Regions from separate parts of the Butyricicoccus sp. AM27-36 genome, predicted to be linked through region 2. Evidence: riboswitches for the same ligand, from Rfam matches in the RefSeq annotation. Region 2 holds a riboswitch; the other holds the start of a gene.
The links. Region 2 has a riboswitch for thiamine pyrophosphate ahead of DW724_RS08315 (TenA family protein). Riboswitches for the same ligand answer to the same signal wherever they lie in the genome.
Positions count from the first base shown of each region.

Region 1 (3,662 bases), on a different contig from region 2:
ATTATCGCACAGATGGTTCGCTGACGCTGGATAATCACGCAGATTTTTCGACCTTGCACCTTGCGGACGGCACGGAACGGATGTGCGAATACACGGTATCCTACAAGGATTTTGACAATGATATTGATTACACAGAGTACGTTTTCCCGATGGCATACGAGGATGTTGCCGGCTGTACACTTACCGGTGATATCTACACCGCAAGCGACCTGATGGACGGCAACTGGGCGGTATCCTTCCGGCTAACGCAGTAACGCAAAAATGAGGACATATCCGGCAGATATGTCCTCATTTTTTATCCGTTTTATCCTTTTTCTTCACCGAATGCGCGAACATGACTGATTTATCACCGAATTTCTGCCGCAGCGCGTCAACCGTCTGGTCGAGCTTATGCTGACGGTCGCGCTTCTGGATATCCTCGGTGGCGTCAAACAGCGAAAGCTGCTCGCACGACTGATTTTCCGGCAGCAGATTGGCTGCCGTGACCGAGAGCAGGCGCACCGGCTTGTCCATCGGCCAATGTCCGAGCAGCAGCTGCATGGACAGGTCGATGAGCGCACGCGTGGAATTGGTCGGCCGCTCAAGCGTTATTTGACGCGAGCGGTTGTGAAATTCCGGGTCGCGGATGCCGAGCTGCACGGTCTGGCACACCATGCCGCGCTTTCGCAAACGTCTGCCGACATTGTCGCACAGCGCCGTGATGCCCATGCGGCATTCGTCCGCGCCGAGCAGATTGTGCGCGAACGTCATGCTGTTGCCGACCGATTTGACTTCTCGTTCCGCGTAAAACGAGCGCACAGGCTCATCGTCCTCGCCTCTGGCGTAACGCAGCAGAAGATCGCCGTTTTTGCCCAGAATGCTGTGGATAAACGCCGGATCACAGGCGGCAAGCTCGCCGATCGTGCGTACGCCCAGTCGGTTCAGCCGGTCGCTGGCGCGTTTGCCGACATACAGGAGCGTGTTCGCGGGCAAGGACCACACGCGCTGCTTGAAATTTTCGCGCGAAAAGACCGTCGTGCCATCCGGCTTTTTGTAATCGCTGCCGAGCTTGGCGAACGCGCGGTTGAACGACACGCCGACCGAGATGGTCAGTCCGACCTCCTCGCGCATGCGGCGGCGCAGCTCGTCCGCGATATGCTCGCCGGAGCCGAACAGGTGCATCGAGCCGGTGACATCAAGGAAGGATTCGTCAATGCCGAACGGATCGACAAGATCGGTGTACTGCAGGTACAACTCGTTGCATTTGCGCGAAAACTTCACATATTCGCTCCGGTGCGGTGCTACCAGCCGTAAATCCGGGCATTTTCGTTTCGCCTGCCAGATGGTCTCGGCGGTCTGTACGCCGAAGGCTTTGGCCTTCTCGTTCTTGGCGAGAATGATGCCGTGGCGGCTCTCCGGATCACCGCAGACCGCGGTCGGACCATCGGCGAGCGACGGGTCGAGCAGCGTTTCCACACTCGCGAAAAACGAGTTACAGTCGCAGTGCAGAATGGTTCTGTCCATCGGTCATCATCTCCTTTCGAACGAATGTTTGCATTGTATAACTGCATTATATCCGAAAAAAATGTGCTTGACAAGTGGGAGAATGAGGTGCATACTGTATTTGCAAGCAAGGGTGCCGTGATGAGCGGCTGAGAGGGCGAGAGCCTAACCTTTTGAACCTGTTGGTTAGCACCATCGTAGGGAAGCTGTCGCATATACTTGAAATTTTAATGCTCCGGTTTTACCGAATGGTGAAACCGGAGCATTTTTTCTTGCGGAAAAGAGGATATTTGCATGAAAGTTAACGGAAAAGACCGAGTAGTGCCCGCAGAGGGCACCGTACTGGGTCTGCTGAATGAGCTGGGTCACGACCCGCAGCGTGTGGCTGTCGAGAAGAACGGCACCATCATTCCGCGCGCGCAGTTCGCGGAAGAGAAGTTGACCGATGCAGACCATCTGGAAGTCGTATGCTTCGTGGGCGGCGGCTGATACCCTTCGCACCAAACCACAGTTTGGTGCGAAGGGGACATACTGCGTAAAACGCGGATATATCCCAAAGAAATTTGCGCGCCGCGAGCGGTACACACATTTTTTACTGGTATGAAAACCGAGATACATGCTCCCGGTTTTCATAGAAATTGCAATGCAATTTCTTTCCGATTAAATGCACGCTGCGCGTGATTACAGGAGAAAAATCATGATTTTAACCAAAGAACAACTGCATGACGCACTGGTGGAACGCCACGGCGCGGATATTCAGGCTAAGCTGGACAAGGCGTGTGTCGGCATTGCGGGTCTGGGCGGGCTTGGCTCCAACCTTGCGATTTTTCTGGCGCGGCTGGGTGTCGGTCATCTCATCCTCGTGGATTTCGATGTGGTGGATATCACCAACCTCAACCGTCAGCATTACACGATGAAAGACCTTGGCATCCCGAAAACGCTCGCGCTTGTCGAGCAGCTTGAGGCCATCAATCCGTATCTCACCTACGAGACTTACACCGAGCGGGTCGTTCCGTCCAACGTGGAGCGGCTGTTCTCCGGCTGTGATGTGGTCGTGGAGGCGTTCGACAAGCCGGATCAGAAGGCTATGCTGCTCGAGAATCTGCTTACCAGACTGCCGGAAAAGCCGGTCGTGTCGGGCAGCGGCATGGCAGGCTACGGCTCAGCGAACCTGATCAAGACCGAAAAACGCTTCGGCCATGTGTACCTCTGCGGCGACGGTACAAGCGATGTAGCCGACGGTCTCGGTCTGATGGCGCCGCGCGTAGCGGTCTGCTCGGCACACGAGGGAACCATGGTGCTGCGTCTGCTCATTGGCGAAACGGAGCCGTAAATAGAAAATGGAGAACGGAAGCCGCAGCTTTCATTCTCCACTCTCCATTATTCTTTCGGCTGATCGGAACCGCAGTGCGCGCATTTCACGGCCTTGATTGGAATTTCGCTGCAGCAGAACGGGCAGACCTTGGTGGTCGGCTCTGCGGGTGCTTCCGGCTTTTTGCCGAGCGCAGTCAGCTTATTGACCGCTTTGAGCAGACAGAACAGCACGAACGCCATGATCAAAAAGTTGATGATCGAGGTGATGAATGCACCGTAGCGCAGCTCCACACCGCCGAGATTCAGCACGAAACCGCTTAAATCGGTGCCGCCGAACAGGCCGAGGATCGGGTTGATAAGGTTTTCGGTCAGCGAGGTGACAATGCTGGTGAACGCACCGCCGATGATAACACCGATCGCCATGTCCATCACGTTGCCGCGCAGCGCGAAGGCTTTGAATTCTTCGATAAACCTTTTCACTTTTACGTTCCCCTTTCTTATTTATACTATCAGTTTACACATTTCCCTTAAATGGGGCAAGAAAAAGGAGTTTTTCACATGAAAGATACACTTGTAATCGGCGGACATGAGTTCCAATCCCGCTTTATCCTTGGTTCCGGCAAGTATTCGCTCGACCTGATCAACGCTGCCGTGCAGAACGCAGGCGCACAGATCATCACGCTGGCGCTGCGCCGCGCAAATGAGGGCGGCACGGCTAACATCCTCGACTATATTCCGGAGGGCGTAACGCTGCTGCCGAACACCTCGGGTGCTCGCAATGCCGACGAGGCGGTTCGCATTGCGCGTCTGTCGCGTGCGTGCGGCTGCGGCGATTTCGTTAAGATCGAAATCATGCGCGACAGCAA
Region 1 covers NZ_QUJR01000002.1:234,769-238,430, forward strand. The annotation lists gene DW724_RS04750 (hypothetical protein) at 1-254, shown strand, start outside; gene dinB (DNA polymerase IV) at 289-1,503, opposite strand; TPP riboswitch at 1,602-1,704, shown strand; gene thiS (sulfur carrier protein ThiS) at 1,777-1,971, shown strand; gene thiF (sulfur carrier protein ThiS adenylyltransferase ThiF) at 2,180-2,815, shown strand; gene mscL (large conductance mechanosensitive channel protein MscL) at 2,863-3,276, opposite strand; gene DW724_RS04775 (thiazole synthase) at 3,355-3,662, shown strand, end outside.
Region 1: another riboswitch for thiamine pyrophosphate. It lies ahead of thiS (sulfur carrier protein ThiS); the one in region 2 lies ahead of DW724_RS08315 (TenA family protein).

Region 2 (3,662 bases):
CAGAGCTTGCAGGACTACAAAAAACAGATCGAGGCAGAGCTGGAACAGGAGGCCGCCACTGCCGGGCTGACGGTGGAGGAATATGTTGCCTCTGACTATGAGGCCCCGGCGCAGCCCAACTTTTCCATCTACCAAGTGCCGCCCGGCCCGGAGGGGCGCGACTTCCGCTATCGTTCCTATGAGGAATTGCAGGCGGATGGGCTTTCGGTGGACAGGAAGAATTACCAGCTTATCTACTCCGCGCCGCTGGACAAGGACATCACACTGGACGAGATTTACCGCCGCTTCAACATGGAACATCCCGCCGATTACAAGGGACATTCCCTCTCGATGGGGGATATTGTGGTGTTCCGGCAGGATGGAAAACAGACCGCCTACTATGTGGACGAGGGGGCCGACTACCGGCAGGTGCCGGAGTTTTTCGCCCAGCCGGAAAAGCAGCTCACGCCGGACGAGTGCATGACCGGCGAACAAATCCAGACGCCGAGAGGCCGTTTCTATCTGACCGACAGGAGCCGGGAACAGATGGAGGCCGCCGGGTATGGATTCCACCACCAGTCGGAGGACGGCAGGTATCTTATTATGGCAAACGGCACAAGAGCCTTTGCCATCCCCGCCCAGCCAGAAAGCCATATCAAGACGGCGGAAATGTCCACCGAGCAGAACTACAACATGATCGACGGCATGATGAACAACGCCCCGTCTATGGAGGAACTGGAAGCAAGGGCAAAAGCCGGGGAACAGATTTCCCTTTTGGATGTGGCCGAGGCAACCAAGGCGGAGGCCAAAAAGCCCAAGCAGACCCAAAAGACAACGCAGAAACAAAAGAAGCCGTCCATCCGGGCGCAGCTTGCCGCCGCCAAGGAGGAGCAGAAAAAGAAGCCCCCGGCGCGGGAAAAATCAAAAGAAATGGAGGTATGAGGAATGTATTTCACCGTGGAAGAAGAAAACCTGATCTGTCTGTACCACAACGCCGACCGCCGCAGGACGGCGGCAAATCTCCGGGCAGCTTTGCCGGACATGGACAAGGAAATGGCAGCGCTGGCCTGCCAGACCGCCGATAAGTTGGACACCATGAGTGACGCCGACTTTGCGGCGCAGCGGTTCCACTTCACAGACGAATAAGCAAAACGCCGGGCGCGGAGGTGTCAAAGCCTCTGCGTCCGGCGCTTCTTTTTTGTCCATTTTTCCGCATTTAGAACCCCGTTTTGAGGGGAACAGGATAACTTTATCCACCTGCCTGCCGACCATGCGGAAAAACCCTTGATTTCCGTGGACTTTTATCGCCCTAAATGCGTAGACTTGACTTTTGGGGACTTCTTAACTATAATAATACTCAAGCAGGGGGACTACCTTGTAGTTGAGAAGGTTAAAACCTGACCCTTTGAACCTGTTGGCTAATACCAACGCAGGGAGCTGAAGAATACAGATTCGTATTTTTTGGACATTCTCTGTTTTGGGAATGTCCTTTTTTAATTGAATAAGATATGATATGTGTTTGCGAGGGAACTGAACAAGTTGAAAAAGGTAAGACCTGACCTCTGGACCTGTCGGCTAATACCGGCGTAGGGAAGCAATTTCTTACGCTCGTATTGCGTCTGAAAGAGCTTCTAATTGTTTTAGAGGCTCTATTTTTTTATCTTAGGAGGATCAAACATGGCATTTATGAAAGACATCTTAACCCACAACATCCCCATTTGGGAAGAATGTGCAGCTACCCCATTTGTGCAGGAAGTGCAAACTGGAAAGCTACCTCTTGAAAAATTCAAGAGATATATGATTCAGGATAGTATCTATCTGAAAAACTATGCCCGCATATACGGAAAGGCAATTTTTCATGCTGCTACATTAAGAGAAATTCAGCTTTACTACTCCATGCTGAACTTTGTAAATGATACGGAATCGGAAGTGCGGCTGGATTATCTAAAGCAATTTTGCATAACAGATGATGATATTGAACTGATCGCCCCTTTGCCTGAAAATCAAAATTACATTGATTTCATGTTTGAGATTGCGTCACATGGAAAGAATGAAGAAATTTTAATGGCGGTTCTTCCCTGTATGCTAAGTTACAGCTATATATTCCGCAAATTGGCGGCTGTTCCTACAAGCAGACAGTCAAGATATTGGGACTTTATCAAAGATTATGCGGATGAACAATATGCAGAAAGCTGCAAAGAATGGTCTGCTTTTGCAGAGCATAAATGTGCCGGGTTATCAGTAGCAAATAAAAAGTATCTGGCTGATATTTTTGAAAAAGCAAGTTTGTTAGAGCTTGCTTTTTGGAAGATGGCCTATCGGAACGAGAGAATGGAGGAAAATGCAAAATGAAAAAAGTATTGTCCATTGCCGGATCAGATTGCAGCGGAGGTGCAGGTATTCAGGCTGATTTGAAAACTTTTTCTGCTCACGGTGTATTTGGAATGAGTGTTATTGTTTCTGTTGTTGCAGAGAACACCAGCCGTGTTATCGACATCCAAGATATTACCCCGGATATGATTGAAAAACAGATTGACGCCGTATTTGAAGATATTGAAGTGGACGCAGTAAAAATCGGTATGCTTTCTACACCAGAATGTATGAAAGCGGTGGCAAAGAAACTATTACAATATAAGCCCCAAAATGTCGTAATCGACCCGGTTATGTATGCCAAAAATGGCTGCCCATTGATGAATCCTACGGCGGTTTCCACCTTGATAGACACAGTAATTCCACTGGCCGATGTACTTACTCCGAATATTCCAGAGGCAGAGAAAATAGCGGATATGCAGATTTCCACAGTTTCAGATATGGAGGCTGCCGCAAGAAAAATATATGCCATGGGTTGTAAGGCGATTGTTGTCAAGGGTGGACATCATATAGGAAATGCTGTTGATGTCCTATTTGATGGAGAAAATTTCTACCATTTTGAAACATCCCGCATTGATACGAAAAATACTCATGGGACAGGCTGTACCTTTTCTTCTGCAATCGCTTCCCAGCTTGCAAAGGGAAAAAGTGTTCCGCTTGCAGTCGAATCTGCAAAGGCTTATGTCACAATGGCAATCGAACACTCTCTTGCGATTGGAAAAGGCTGTGGCCCGACGCACCATTTCTACGAATTGTATCAGCATGGTTTATCTAAAGAATAGGCAGGTGCAAAATGAACTTTGATTATACACTTTATCTTGTTACTGATCGTCAACTAATGAGCTGCGATAGCCTGACAGAAGCGGTAGAACAGGCAATTTTAGGAGGCTGCACAATGATACAACTCCGAGAAAAAGAATTGTCCTCATTAGAATTTTACAATCAGGCTGTTGCCGTGAAACAGGTTACGGATAAATACCATATTCCCCTTATCATAAACGACCGGATAGATATTGCAATGGCTGTGCAGGCTACGGGGGTACATATTGGACAGCATGATTTACCTGCGGCTGCCGTCCGCAAAGTAATTGGGGAAAATATGCTGTTGGGAGTATCTGCATCTTCCATTGCAGAAGCAATACAGGCACAACAGGATGGTGCAGATTATTTGGGAGTTGGCGCAATGTTCCCTACTGGAACTAAAACCGACGCTGATTCTGTATCAATGGAAGAATTACAGAAAATCCGCGCAGCCGTTTCTTTGCCGATAGTTGTTATTGGCGGTATCAATAAGGGAAATGCAGGGCGTTTCA
Region 2 covers NZ_QUJR01000005.1:90,426-94,087, reverse strand. The annotation lists gene DW724_RS08325 (LPD25 domain-containing protein) at 1-921, shown strand, start outside; gene DW724_RS08320 (transposon-transfer assisting family protein) at 925-1,125, shown strand; TPP riboswitch at 1,333-1,432, shown strand; gene DW724_RS08315 (TenA family protein) at 1,657-2,331, shown strand; gene thiD (bifunctional hydroxymethylpyrimidine kinase/phosphomethylpyrimidine kinase) at 2,328-3,131, shown strand; gene thiE (thiamine phosphate synthase) at 3,143-3,662, shown strand, end outside.